Regions from separate parts of the Anabaena sp. CA genome, predicted to be linked through region 3. Evidence: predicted binding sites of a transcription regulator. Region 3 holds the regulator's gene; each other region holds the start of a gene.
The links. The regulator NtcA, encoded in region 3, controls nitrogen genes in cyanobacteria. The targets are predictions, from matches to a motif close to TNTGTANNNNNNNNTACANA.
Positions count from the first base shown of each region.

Region 1: the regulator NtcA is predicted to act here: its motif matches at 1,816-1,835, upstream of AACS98_RS20865 (SAM hydrolase/SAM-dependent halogenase family protein).
Region 2: the regulator NtcA is predicted to act here: its motif matches at 1,744-1,763, upstream of rpe (ribulose-phosphate 3-epimerase).
Region 4: the regulator NtcA is predicted to act here: its motif matches at 802-821, upstream of AACS98_RS05505 (cell division protein SepF).

Region 1 is NZ_CAWMSA010000068.1:116,632-120,174, forward strand. It holds gene AACS98_RS20850 (phosphodiester glycosidase family protein) at 1-201, shown strand, start outside; gene AACS98_RS20855 (alpha/beta hydrolase) at 221-1,234, opposite strand; gene pirA (arginine synthesis PII-interacting regulator PirA) at 1,473-1,628, opposite strand; gene AACS98_RS20865 (SAM hydrolase/SAM-dependent halogenase family protein) at 1,870-2,661, shown strand; gene AACS98_RS20870 (DUF2301 domain-containing membrane protein) at 2,731-3,396, shown strand; gene dprA (DNA-processing protein DprA) at 3,497-3,543, shown strand, end outside.
Region 2 is NZ_CAWMSA010000082.1:31,072-34,614, forward strand. It holds gene AACS98_RS22225 (S8 family serine peptidase) at 1-1,568, opposite strand, end outside; gene rpe (ribulose-phosphate 3-epimerase) at 1,790-2,497, shown strand; gene AACS98_RS22235 (ChaB family protein) at 2,782-2,985, shown strand; gene AACS98_RS22240 (hypothetical protein) at 3,306-3,543, shown strand, end outside.
Region 3 is NZ_CAWMSA010000035.1:197,124-200,666, reverse strand. It holds gene fabI (enoyl-ACP reductase FabI) at 1-641, opposite strand, end outside; gene ntcA (global nitrogen regulator NtcA) at 1,152-1,823, shown strand; gene AACS98_RS08445 (DUF3084 domain-containing protein) at 1,992-3,461, shown strand; partial or broken gene AACS98_RS08440 (pre-16S rRNA-processing nuclease YqgF) at 3,494-3,543, shown strand, end outside.
Region 4 is NZ_CAWMSA010000020.1:92,726-96,268, reverse strand. It holds gene AACS98_RS05510 (YggS family pyridoxal phosphate-dependent enzyme) at 1-471, shown strand, start outside; gene AACS98_RS05505 (cell division protein SepF) at 926-1,519, shown strand; gene proC (pyrroline-5-carboxylate reductase) at 1,618-2,433, shown strand; gene AACS98_RS05495 (DEAD/DEAH box helicase) at 2,743-3,543, shown strand, end outside.

The DNA of each region.
Region 1 (3,543 bases), on a different contig from region 3:
ATTAACCAAGAATTATTACCACACCAGTTTGATGATGTGTTAACAGGTATTGCTCGAAATAATTGTTTAGGCACAATTCAAGAAGGCATATTATTTGATGGCGGTATGTCCCCTGGATTGTATTACGACAATAAAATTTATGTGGAAAATCCAGGCCCGATTGGTTCAGTATTTTTGATTTATAAAAAGTCGCAAAATTAAAGCTTGATGCTGTGGCGGATTATTGGCATGGATTGATACATTTGAGATGATGACAACCAAAATCTTGAGTCATCATTGCTGCAAGTAGTTGAAAAGTTGGAGTATCAAGATTTAATTCTTGCTTGATTTGCTCATCTGCCTCTTGTTGAGCTATCCGCTTTGCTATTTGCTGAAACTGTAACCAAGTTAAATCACTGGCAACAAATGCTTTAGCAAGGCTAATTAGCAGTTCTTCATAATTATTGTCTTCTAATTTCGACATCATGCGATGTTTAATTTTTAAACTATGATCAAAGCAGTAATACCAAGATTTTGGTTGCTGCTTAAGTACCATTGTCAAAAAATCCTGCTGTTTCGAGCGGCTAACAGTCTTATCTGCCTCGCTACACACTATTAATATAGGAGCAGAATAACGGCTTGGTGCTTGTTTTAACAGCTTTTCTCCTAATTCTAGAAATATTCGTAATGCTTTCACACAAAAACCGTTATAACCAAAATTGCCGGGTGCATTTTTGTTGAACCATTCAAAATAAATTGGTAGAGTTTTGATTAGCCAATCAGTTATGAAATAGTGACTACCCAGATAAGGCGCGAATAATAAGGCGGACTCAATTTGTTGGGGATACTCTAAAGCTAACCACGCTGCTAATGTTCCACCTGTTGATAATCCTCCAATTACGACTTGTTGACCTAGGGTTTTGGCAATTTCCAACCACTCGATCACAAATTGTTGGTAAGTTTGAATGTCGGTTGGTAGTGGTGGGGGATTTTGGCGATTCCAGTCACCTGAGCGTCCATGTCCTGGTTGTAAGGGAATTAGAACGTTGTATCCTGCTTGAAAAAAAGCTTTGCCAAGTGGCTCAAATTGGTAAGGCCCTGCGGTGAAACCATGCAAGAATAGACAAACTTTTGCGGTGAAATTGGGATGAATCAAGAATTTTGAACGACAGGCTGCGTTTTTCAGTGTTAGCGCAGACTCTGATTGATGAACTTTTTCCAAAATTTCTACTGTCTTGCGAATGCAAACTTCCATCTGCTCTATTGGTTTATTTGTGCATATATTAGTTATTTTCCTAACTCAGTAAGCGAGTGAAATCTAGCAAATGGCAGATTGTGAGTTATATTTAGCCTGTCTGAGATTGAGGCTCATCAACGGCAAGTTTAACTGTTCATGCAATGCAAAATTTATCACACTTGCCTATGTATGGATACAATAAAACCCGCCGTAGCGGGAGTACACACAACAACACTATGAACAATGAAAACTTGATTTAGGCAAAATATCTCATTTCAGCTTCTAGTTGCTGAATCAGCCTCTCGTCACCACGAGATTTCGCTACTTGCAAGCGATGCTCAATGTTTCTTTTAATATTCTCTTTGTGTATATCTGTTGCTGCACTCCTAGCACCGAGTTGATTCTGTCTCATAGTGGTTAACCTCTAATTTTTCTGTTTATGTCTGAGGACTTACGCAACTGCCACATTAGTAGGGTGCGTCAGAAGCCAAAAATAGGTTTATTTGCTCTATTTATGCAGGCTGACGCACCCTACATATAGATATTTAGTGTGACACTGGCGTAAGTTTTATGTCTGTTCTTCTTAACATAGCACAATTTTAGTAGTCTATGTTACAGAAAAATTTAATTTAATATAGTTTTACTTTTAAGGTATGTGGGAAAATCAGGCTCTCGTGACGTTATTAAGCGATTTTGGCGATCGCGATGTGTATGTAGGGGTGATGAAAGGAGTAATCGCCCAAATTAACCCAAAATTGCGCGTGGTAGACTTAACGCATGAGATTCCAGCGCAAAATCTGGCGGCGGCTAGGTTTTGCTTCATGAATGCTTATCCTTACTTTCCAGAGGGAACAGTACATATAGCGGTGGTAGATCCGGGAGTGGGGAGTCAAAGACGGGCGATCGCGGTAGAATTTGCAGGTGGGTTTTTAGTAGGGCCAGATAATGGTATATTTAGCGGCGTATTAGCTCAAACTCCAGCCATTGCCGCCGTCGAGTTGACAAATCCCCAATATTGGCGCACCCCTGAACCTAGTAAGACTTTTCATGGTAGAGATATTTTTGCACCCGTCGGTGCTTATCTAGCCAGTGGTGTTTCTCTGCAAGAGTTAGGACAAGCAATTGACACAGCAACTTTAACACAGCTAAGTCTCAAGTTGTGCCATTCTACAACAACTGGTGTTGCAGGTTGTATTCAATATATAGATCACTTTGGCAACTTGGTGAGTAATATTCCAGGGAGTTATGTACAAGGTAAAAAATGGTGTGTGCAAGCTGGCGAGTTAATTATTCCTGGCTGTGAAACTTACAGCGATGTTGCCTGTGGGGAAGCAGCCGCTTTAGTTGGTAGTCATGGCTGGGTAGAAATTGCTATCAATAGTGGTAATGCACAGTCGCAGTTACAGATAAATTTGCAAGATTCTCTAGAAGTGATTCATGATTAAACTATTAATAGGGAAGAAGATTTATTGTGTAGAACTCTGAATTTTGAATGAGAGAATTTTGAATTGCTTATGACTACGCCAACAATATCTGCACCGGAAGTTTATCAAGGTCAGTTTGGGGAGTTTACAATTAATCAGAGCGATCGCATAGGTGTAATTATCTATCGTTCGGCGTTAATGGTAGCGGCTCTGTGCTTTGCTATTGGTACGGGTTTAGTATTATTCCAGAGTAATTCTACCACCATCCAAGCACTCACACCTTTATACACTTGTTTCAGTTTAGCTCTGGGTGTGAGTTTATTGACAATACATATTTACATGACAGCATTACACAGAATATTGCAAGCTTTTTGGATAATTGGTAGTATTTCCGCCTTTGTTATCGGACATTTTGACAGTCTACCTTTTGCTGTCACTGTCTACAATCAACCCCTAACTTTATTTGGTGTTGGTTTTACTTTCGCAGCTTTAACAGGCATTTATTTTAAGGAAGCGTTTTGTTTTAATCGTGCAGAAACTAAAGTTTTAACTGTCATAGTCCCACTATTATTATTAGGGCATTTGGTAGGGATTTTACCAACGCAATGGGAACAAGTTTTATTAGGAACTTGGGCAATTTTATTTTTAGTATTTGCCTTACGAAAAGCAGTGCAAGCCATTCCGCCTGATATTGGTGATAAATCGGTGTTTGCTTATTTGAAGCAAAAACACTCAGTCGAAGAGGTGAGAGGGTAGGAAGAAGCGGAGGCAGAAAAACTTTTACCCAGTCACCAATCCCCAGTACCCAGTCCCCAAATTTGGGAATAATAAACCCAATGGGTGCGAGGATGTAAAAGTGAGCGAAGAAAGAGCATATTGGCTAGCGTGGTCAAAAATTTCTGG
Region 2 (3,543 bases), on a different contig from region 3:
AAACCATAGGGTTGATTTGCTTCATTGACTTGTTGCCGAAATTGCACACGAATTTTATAGTTACCATTAGCGGGAACAGGACAGAAAATGTGTTCTACGCTATCGATTTCACTAACGGAAGCACAAATTACCCCAGCATCGGGTTGTTGAGCGTCAGCTTTGACAAGATAAAGGTCTAAATTATTCAAACCGCGATCGCTAAAGTTTTCACCGATATCATACATTTGGTTTTTGTTGTCATCATTGAGTTCGACCAAACGATCCCAAGTTAAAGTAACAGAAACAAAACTACCCTGCTTTAACGGTTTTGTTAAGGTATAATCAACAGCATTATTTGCCGCAACTTGTCGATAATCCCAACCAATTGACCCAACATTAGTATCTGGATGCCATTGACCAGCACTAAACTGTTGATAAGCGCGAAAAGCATTTAAGTGACCTGTTCCCATTTGAGCATTTAAAGGGATTTTGGGGTCTGTGTAAGCGTCAGAAGCCAGCCAATCTTGGTTTTGTTTATCAATGAGTGTGCGCGTCATTCCCAAGCGCAAACCGTCACCACTATCTTGAACTTTTTCGGCGGAATTAAGTAAGACAGCTTTCATCACTTGATGACGGCGACTATCAACACTCCAGTTGGGTTGTTTTGTGCGGAGTTGGCGATCGCCAAATTCTTGCAGCAAAGCCACCATAGCTGTAACATGAGGTGCAGCAAAGCTAGTACCCGTAACTTTCTTTAATTTACCATCAGGATTCAGCAAAGGAATATTACTACCAGGTGCAACTATACCTATAGCGCGTCGCCCATCCAAATTAAATTCCTTACCTGCTAGACGACGGCTAGCACCTTGATTTACACCCGCCAGATTGGAAACATCAACCTTATTAAAAATTCCTTGCCGACGGGATGAAAAAGCCACGTTGATTCCGTTAAAATTATCTGTAGGAATAGGAATACCACCTTTACCCTGATTACCTGCGATCGCATACACAACATCATGAACACGACTAGACCAGTCAACACATAGCGTTAATAGAGCATTACCATCTAAAACAGCATCAGGCCGGGGGTCACGGTTAAGAGGTTCACCAAAGCTAAAATTAATCGCACGCACATCACCGCCATTTTGCAAAGCTATATGTTGAGTTGATAAACATTCTTCCGCTTGACCCGTATTTTTTGTAGAACCTACCGCAGAAGAATATAATCTCGCTTCAGGAGCAACACCAGGTAAACCCTTATCCCTACTGACCATTACGCCAGCCACATTATAAGCATGGGGGTCAACAGCATTATTAGACTTAGCAGGTGCATTGCGTAAAAAAACCGCCGCCAAAGATACCGCACGATTTTTAGACACCGCCTTATCCCAACCAAACATCCCCGGACGACCGATTTCTACCTGACCGATAGCAATTTTACGACCGAGCAAATTATAAGGAGGTTGATGTAACTTCAAAACATCAATACCATTACTTTCCAAAGAAGTTTGTAAAGCCGAAGCCAAAACCGGCAAACTTAAACAGGAAGCACCTAAACCCCAAATTATCCAAGTTAATTTTTTAGTCATAGTTATTAGTCATTAGTCATTAGTCATTAGTCATTAGTCATTAGTTATTAGTCGTTAGTCATTAGTTTTTCTTCCTCCGCTCCCTCATCTCCCAGTCCCCAGTCCCCAGTCCCTTCCAGTCCCCAGTCCCCAGTCTCTTCCAATTTCCAAAATTCTCAATATTTTGTTACAGTGTTTTGTTACAATGCTTACAGACGAGAACGCTTAAAAACCCACTAGCCATGACCCAAAACCGATCTGAAAAACCCATTGTTATTGCTCCATCTATCCTATCAGCAGACTTTAGTCGTCTAGGTGACGAAATTCGTGCTGTAGACGCGGCTGGGGCTGATTGGATTCATGTTGATGTAATGGACGGTCGTTTTGTACCTAATATTACGATAGGTCCTCTGGTAGTGGAGGCGATTCGTCCAGTTACAACTAAGCCTCTGGATGTCCACTTGATGATTGTGGAACCAGAAAAGTATGTAGAAGACTTTGCGAAAGCTGGTGCTGATATTATTTCTGTACATTGCGAGCATAACGCTTCCCCCCACCTACACCGCACTCTCGGACAAATTAGAGAACTAGGTAAAAAAGCTGGTGTTGTACTCAACCCCGGTACACCTTTAGAACTAATTGAATATGTTCTAGAACTGTGTGACCTAGTATTAATTATGAGCGTTAACCCTGGTTTTGGTGGTCAAAGCTTTATCCCCGAAGTATTACCTAAAATTCGTAAGCTGCGTCAAATGTGTGATGAGCGCGGTTTAGATCCTTGGATTGAAGTAGACGGCGGACTGAAAGCTAACAATACTTGGCAGGTACTAGAAGCAGGTGCAAATGCGATTGTTGCTGGTTCTGCTGTATTCAACGCTAAGGATTACGCTGAAGCAATTACCAACATTCGCAACAGCAAACGCCCCGCACCTGAATTGGCAAAGGTGTAAATCAGTAATTCAAACTTAGTTAAGGCTTAATTTCACTAATTTAGCAAAAATCTCCACTCTTGAAGGGTGGGGATTTTGTTTTTTTAGTGAAAGTTTACAAAAAATGAGTTTAAATTTTTCTATCTTGGGTGAGTTTTGTTTTTTAATATGTTCAATGATTATCTAAACCAGGACTTAAGCAACTAGCACATTAGTAGGGTGCGTCAGATGTCAAAAATCTTTTGATTTTTACCAAATTATTGGCTCTGACGCACCCTATGCAAGTCGGTAAAGGAGTTGAATTAATGCCTTACAAACAAATTCAAGACTTACCAGATTCAGTCAAAGAACATTTACCACAACACGCCCAAGAGATTTTTCGAGCAGCTTTTAATAATGCTGAACAAGAATATGAGGAAGAAGAACGCGCCTTTCGTGTGGCTTGGAGTGCTGTTAAGCGTGACTACGAAAAGGGCAAAGATGGCAATTGGCACAAAAAACCAGAATAGCTGTAGGTAATTTCTTTCTTTAGTTAGAAGGAATTAGGAATTATCACAGTTATTGTGCTTAATAGCAGTAGTAGTAATTAATTTTTTGGGAATTATCGAACTCATAGATAATAGCCTGGAATCTCAGGCAAATTAACTAAAAGTTGAGAAATTCCCAATTTATTTTTTGGATATATATTATTAGCTAGATATAGATTAAATTACTTACACAAGTAGCGGATGTAGCGGGCAAGATGCCCGCACCACAATAATTTTATGATTAGTGTTTGGATTTGCTTTACCTGCAAGCTGCTGTAAATAATTACGAAGTACGAATTATTATGAATTATCTAGTTGCAGTCTTACCTGAAAGAACCACAGCAGAAGCGGCTTACTCTGCTCTAGAACAACAAGGATTATCAGAATCACAAGTTAATATTTTGGGACAGGGTTATAAAAGTGCTGATGAATTTGGTTTAATTAATCCTGAAAAACCAGCCCGCAGACAAGTAAATCGCCTGTTGTATTGGCTTATTCCTTTTGGATTTATTGCTGGCTATGCTTTTAATTGGTTGACAA
Region 3 (3,543 bases):
TGTTCGACGTGATGAATCATATCTAAAATGCCACCAACGGCACTCGATGCCAAGGTGCGGATAGGCCCGGCAGAAATGGCATTGACGCGAATATTTTGGGAACCGAGTTCAGATGCTAGATAACGTACACTAGCTTCTAAACCTGCCTTAGCAACTCCCATGACGTTGTAGTTAGGAATTGCCCTGACAGCACCCAAATAGGACAGGGTGATGATACTTCCGCCCTCTGTCATTAAAGGTTTAGCTGCACCACTTAACTGTACAAGTGAATAAGTGCTGACATCTAAGGCTGTGGCAAAACCAGAGCGAGATGTTTGGCTAAAATCTCCACTTAAATCATCTTTGTTAGCAAAGGCCAGACAGTGAATCAAAATGTCTATTCTGCCCCACTTCTGGCGGATTGTCTCAAAAGTAGATTGAATCTGTTCGTCGTTTTGGACATTACAGGGTAGGAACAAACTGGGGTTGAGAGGTGCTACCAGTTCGGCTACTTTCTTCTCCATTTTGCCACGTTCATCTGGTAGGTAAGTAATGCCTAGATTGGCTCCGGCGGCGTGTAGTTGTTGAGCAATGCCCCAGGCGATAGAGCGATTATTGGCAATCCCTGTCACCAGAGCGTTTTTTCCTTTGAGATCCAGCATAGATATTTTTGATCTGATTCATGTGATGATTGATTAGTACAGCTTGACAGAAATCACTAGCCAGTCAAAGAGGTGAATTAGCTATGTTGGAAGATTTCTTCCCTTCTGCCTAGCCTGACGGCTTGCCGTCGGCTACTGCCTTCATGTATTAGGAGCATACTAGAATCTGAGGTACGTTTGTCTTTGTTTTATCCATGATTATCAAAAAAGAGTATTAGTAAGGGTGTTTGTTGGATTTAAAATAAATATTATTCCTTAAGATATTTTCAAGATTACTTAAGTTTTTTTCTAAAAAACCTGATGGTTACAGCAAGCAGAAGTATCTATCAAGAACTGCTAGCTAAAAATAGCAAAAATTAGGTATCATTATGAACAAATAACTCTGAAGTTAGCGGTTTGAGTATAGGAAAGTACAGTAAGGTTAACGGTGTCTGATTGAGTTTTCAGGTGTATTCTTAGGTAATTAGTTTTTAGTTTTTTGTTGTTCTGGCATTGGGTAGGGGAAGGGAGATGATCGTGACACAAGATAAGGCCCTAGCAAATGTTTTTCGTCAGATGGCAACTGGAGCTTTTCCGCCAGTTGTCGAAACGTTTGAACGCAATAAAACGATCTTTTTTCCGGGCGATCCTGCCGAGCGAGTTTATTTTCTTTTGAAAGGTGCTGTAAAACTGTCCAGGGTGTACGAGGCAGGAGAAGAAATTACAGTGGCACTACTGCGGGAAAATAGCGTATTTGGAGTGCTGTCTCTGCTGACGGGAAATAAGTCGGATCGGTTTTACCATGCGGTGGCATTTACACCTGTAGAATTGCTGTCAGCACCAATTGAGCAAGTGGAGCAAGCACTCAAGGAAAATCCAGAATTATCCATGTTGATGCTGCGAGGTCTGTCTTCGCGGATTTTGCAAACAGAGATGATGATTGAAACTTTAGCTCACCGAGATATGGGTTCAAGATTGGTGAGTTTTCTGTTAATTCTCTGTCGTGATTTTGGAATTCCTTGTGCAGATGGGATAACGATTGATTTGAAGTTATCCCATCAAGCGATCGCGGAAGCAATTGGTTCGACTCGCGTAACCGTCACCAGATTACTAGGGGATCTGCGTGAGAAAAAGATGATTTCGATCCACAAAAAGAAAATTACTGTGCATAAACCTGTGGCCCTGAGCAGACAGTTCACATAAAAATCAAGTGGAAACAGAGGAGGTGGCGCGTGTTATATTTCAGTTAACACCATAGTTTGGAAGTCAATCAAAAATCTTGAGTAATTTCAGCTATTGCCCACCTCCTATCCTCCACATACCTCGACTGAAAGTAGTAGGCTGTATCTGGAAACCTTTCGGTAGCTGAAGATGACCACCGGGTACATCCTAATAGCAGCAATTTTAATTTTGGGAGGAGTAATTGCCACGGTTGGCGATCGCATCGGCACCAAAGTCGGCAAAGCACGCCTGTCTCTCTTTAAGCTGCGTCCCAAAAATACGGCGGTACTAATCACTATCCTCACAGGTGTGTTAACTGCGGCGACAACTCTAGCAATTCTGTTTCTGGCTGACGAAGGACTCAGAAAGGGAGTTTTTGAATTAGAAGATATTCAAAAAGACCTTAGACAAAAACGAGAACAACTCAAAGTTGCTGAAGAACAAAAAAGTCAGGTAGAAACTGAGTTAAAGAAAGCTAATCAGCAGCTACAAACCACCATAACTGAGAAAAGACAGGCAGAAACTCAGCGAGAACAAGCTAAAAAAGAAAAAGTCATAGTGCAGCGAGATTTAGCGCAAACTCAAGCTAAACTCCAACGGACTCAAAACCAGTATCAACGGGCAATAACTGAACTCGGCAAAGTTTACAATCAAATCAAATCTCTACAAACAGCGATAGCACAACTGAGGGCAGAACGGGAACGACTGTATGCAGAAGCGAAAAGAGCCATAGAACAGCGCGATCGCGAATTAGCCAATCGTCAAGCCGCTATCGAACAACGCGATCGCGAACTATCTAACCGCCAAGCTGCCATCGAACAACGCGATCGTAAAATTTCTCAACTCGACAAACTCATTCAAAACCGCAACTTAGAAATTACCGCACGAGAACAGGTAATAGCCAAACGCGAAGCCCGTCTTAAAGAATTAGAAAGACAACAGGATTATTTAGAGCAGGAAGTCGCAAGACTAGAAAAATATTACCAATCATACCGTGACCTACGTTTAGGTAAACTGGCTTTAGTACGTGGTCAAGTGATAGCTTCTGGTGTAGTGCGGGTAAATCAAGCTAATGAGGCTCGACAAGTGATCATGCAACTGCTGCAACAAGCCAACCGCAATGCTAGCATCGAATTAGCTGAACCTGGAACCAATTCAGCCACAACAGAACTACTACGTGTGACTCCAGACAGGATTGAGCAACTAATTCAACTAATTGATGATGGTAAAGAATATGTAGTCAGAATTTTCTCGGCTGGGAATTATGTGCGGGGAGAAAAGCAAATAGAATTTTTTGCTGATACAGCCAGAAATGTTTTAGTATTCTCCGCAGGTGAGGTCTTAGCAACTACTAATGCTGATCCGAAAACAATGACCTCATATCAAATCAGACAACGATTAGATTTACTCATTTCTGCTTCCCAATTCCGCGCTCGCAATGCAGGTATTGTGGAAAGTGTACAAATAGATGGTACATTTATTCGCTTTGTTTCCCTATTAAGTCAGTTTGAACAACCATTAGAAATTAAAGCCGTAGCCGCAGAAGATACTTACACAGTCGGGCCTTTGAGAGTGAAACTGATAGTAGTTCAAAATGGCAAAGTTGTTTTAAGTACCTAATTTATTTTTAAATTTTAATTTTTTAATTAATCATGACTTTTAGTGAATTTTCCCCGACACAACCAGTGATTTTAGGCTTTGA
Region 4 (3,543 bases), on a different contig from region 3:
ACTTGGCACTTTATTGGGCATTTGCAAAGCAACAAAGCTAAAAAAGCCCTAGAACAATTTGACTGGATTCACTCCGTAGATAACTTGAAATTAGCACAGCGTTTAGATCAATTAGCGCAACAGCTAGGAGTCACTCCCCAAGTGTGTCTGCAAGTGAAAATTCTCCCAGATCCCAATAAATCCGGTTGGAGTGTACCAGAACTACTAGCTGATTTACCTGCACTCAATCAATGTAAAAATTTACAAATTCAGGGTTTAATGACAATTCCGCCACTCGGTTTAAACGATGCGGAAGTTGCTTATGTATTTAATAGCACTCGCAACTTAGCCAAAGAAATTACTGAACAAAATTGGTCTCACATCAAAATGTCAGAGTTGTCGATGGGTATGTCAGGAGATTACCAGCTAGCCGTGCAAGCTGGGGCAACTATGGTTAGATTAGGGACTATTTTGTTTGGCAACCGTACTTAAAGGGACTGGGGATTGAGGATTGGAAGGGATTGGGTAATGGGTAATGGGTACTGGATTTTTCCCCTCCGCTTCCCCTGCTCCCCTGCTCCCCTGCTCTCCTGCCTCCCCTGCCTCCCCTGCCCAATCTACTCCCCAAGGAGTACAGACAATTTTCTACCGTATTGGTAAAATCAGGCACTTTAAAATATATTATTAAGAAAAATAAAATATTTGAAAATTTCGGAGAAAATCAACTATCTTTCGGATGATTGTTGAGCTATAATTCTCACTCAATTATCATATCTAGGTGAATGTAACTGCCTTACCAGCAGCGCGAGTTTATTGCCAATAGCAGTAGTAGATGCTACAAATAGCGATAAAATTAATTGGCCGTTTGGCCTTTTTAGGGTTCCGATTGGCTAGATCAACAAAGAACCGGATATATAAGGGCAATTTGCAGAAGGAGTGCAGCTAAATGAACAACCTATTTTCTAAACTGCGAGACTTTGTAGGTCTCAACGAGCAGGTAGAATACGAATACTACGAAGAAGAGGCAGATACAGATAACTACCAAAACTTGTATCAACAGGAAAATCCCCAACCAGCACCAGCAGAACCAGCCCCAGCCAATAGACGTTGGCGCGAACCTGTGAATACAATTAGTGATGAAGTAGCAGCAGGATCAAAATCAACAATGGGGAATGTAATTGGTATGCCAGGCGCAATTAACGGGATTTCGGAAGTATTAGTGCTTGAACCTCGTACATTTGAAGAAATGCCCCAGGCGATTCAAGCATTACGTGAGCGTAAATCAGTAGTCTTGAACTTGACAATTATGGATCCTGATCAAGCTCAACGGGCTGTAGATTTTGTTGCAGGTGGAACTTACGCACTAGATGGGCATCAAGAACGCATCGGAGAAAGTATCTTTTTGTTTACGCCTAGTTGTGTGCAAGTTAGCACCCAAGGTGGAGTTATTCATGAAGTACCCCAACCCCCAGTACGTCCCTCTCGCCCTGCAAGTCCCACACCAAATTGGGGTAACGAAGGCAACCGCATGGCACAATAAAGTTAAATTAGTCAATAGTCTATAGTCACAAGTCCAAAGCCGAAAGTTTGCGACTAATGACTAATGACTAATGACTAATGACTAATGACTAATAACTCATGACTAAAAAATTTGGTTTGATCGGTGGTGGGGTAATGGGAGAATCGCTGTTATCCCGCCTTATTGCGCGTGGAATTTATCACCCATCAGAAGTTATAGTCAGCGAACCCCAAACAACACGCCAAGCTTTTTTACAAGAAAAATATGACGTGACTGTGACTACAGATAATCGTCTGGTGTTCAGTCAAGCCCAAGAAGTGGTATTTTTGGCAATAAAGCCACAAGTATTTACAGCGATCGCTCAAGAATTAGCAGATATTATTTTAGTTACAGACAACTCACCCCTAGTCATTTCCATATTGGCGGGAGTGTCGTTAAATCAACTAGAAGCAGCATTCCCAGAATTACCAGTGATTCGAGCCATGCCCAACACCCCCGCCACCGTGGGCGCAGGGATGACAGCGATTTGCTACGGTGCATACACCCACCGCGAACACCACCAGTTAGCACAGCAAATATTTTCCGCCGTCGGGCAAGTGGTTGAAGTCTCGGAATCCTTGATGGATGCAGTTACCGGTTTATCTGGCAGTGGCCCGGCTTACGTTGCAGTATTAGTAGAAGCCCTCGCCGATGGTGGAGTTGCCGCCGGACTACCTAGGACAATTGCCAATCAACTGGCATTACAAACCGTGTTGGGTACAGCCCAATTATTGCAAGAGAGCAAAATGCACCCAGCAGAACTAAAAGACAGAGTTACTAGCCCCGGTGGTACAACAATTGCAGGTTTAGCCAAATTAGAACAGGCAGGATTTCGTTCCGCCTTAATTGAAGCCGTCAAAGCTGCCACAGCGCGATCGCAAGAATTAGGGAAGTGAGGGAGACAAATCAATTCAAAATACCCTGCGGGAACGCCAAAGGCGTACAAAATTCAAAATTCAAAATGGGGATTGTTGACTGTTGACAGTTGACAGAATTTCTACCTTGTCTACCTTGTCTACCTTGTCTTCCCCTGCTCCCCTGCTCCCCTGCTCCCCCTGCTCCCCCGCTTCCTCATCCCCAGTCCCCAGTCCCCATTCCCCAGTCCCCAGTCCCCAATCCCCAATCCCCAATTCCCCATTCCCACTAACGAAGTTGACAAAAGACTCGTTAATATAGTAAACAGTTCGGTTGCAAATAGTAATTGAGTGAATTATCCCGCGTCATCACAAGAACTAGACTTAGGGTTGATATTTCCCTTTGAACTAGATCAATTTCAAAAAGATGCGATCGCGTCGCTAAATGCGGGGCGTTCTGTTGTCGTATGTGCGCCCACAGGGTCGGGCAAAACTTTAGTCGGTGAATACGCCATTTATCGCGCCCTAGCACGAGGGAAACGGGTGTTTTACACCACTCCTTTAAAGGCGTTATCCAATCAAAAATTACGGGACTTCCGCGATAAATTTGGGTATGATTTGGTGGGCTTGTTAACGGGGGATGCCTCGATTAACAGAGATGCCCCGATTTTGGTGATGACTACCGAGATTTTCCGTAATATGCTCTATGGCACACCCATAGGACAAGTCGGGATTTCTTTGGTAGATGTAGAAGCGGTGGTGTTAGACGAATGCCACTACATGAACGATCGCCAACGGGGTACAGTTTGGGAAGAATCGATTATTTATTGTCCCCGTGAAGTGCAACTGGTAGCCCTATCCGCCACCGTTGCCAATAGCGACCAACTCACCGATTGGCTAAATCGCGTTCACGGCCCCACAGACCTGATTTACTCCGATTTTCGCCCCGTCCCCTTAGAATTTCACTACTGTAATCCCAAGGGGTTATTTCCCCTGCTGAATGACAGCAAAACCAAAATTAACCCCCGTCTCGCCAACCGAGGTAAAAGAAGACCACGGGATACAGGCAGAAATGGCAGACCCGAAGCCCCCAGCATCCTCTATACCCTAAACCAGCTACAGCAACGGGATATGCTCCCGGCAATTTACTTT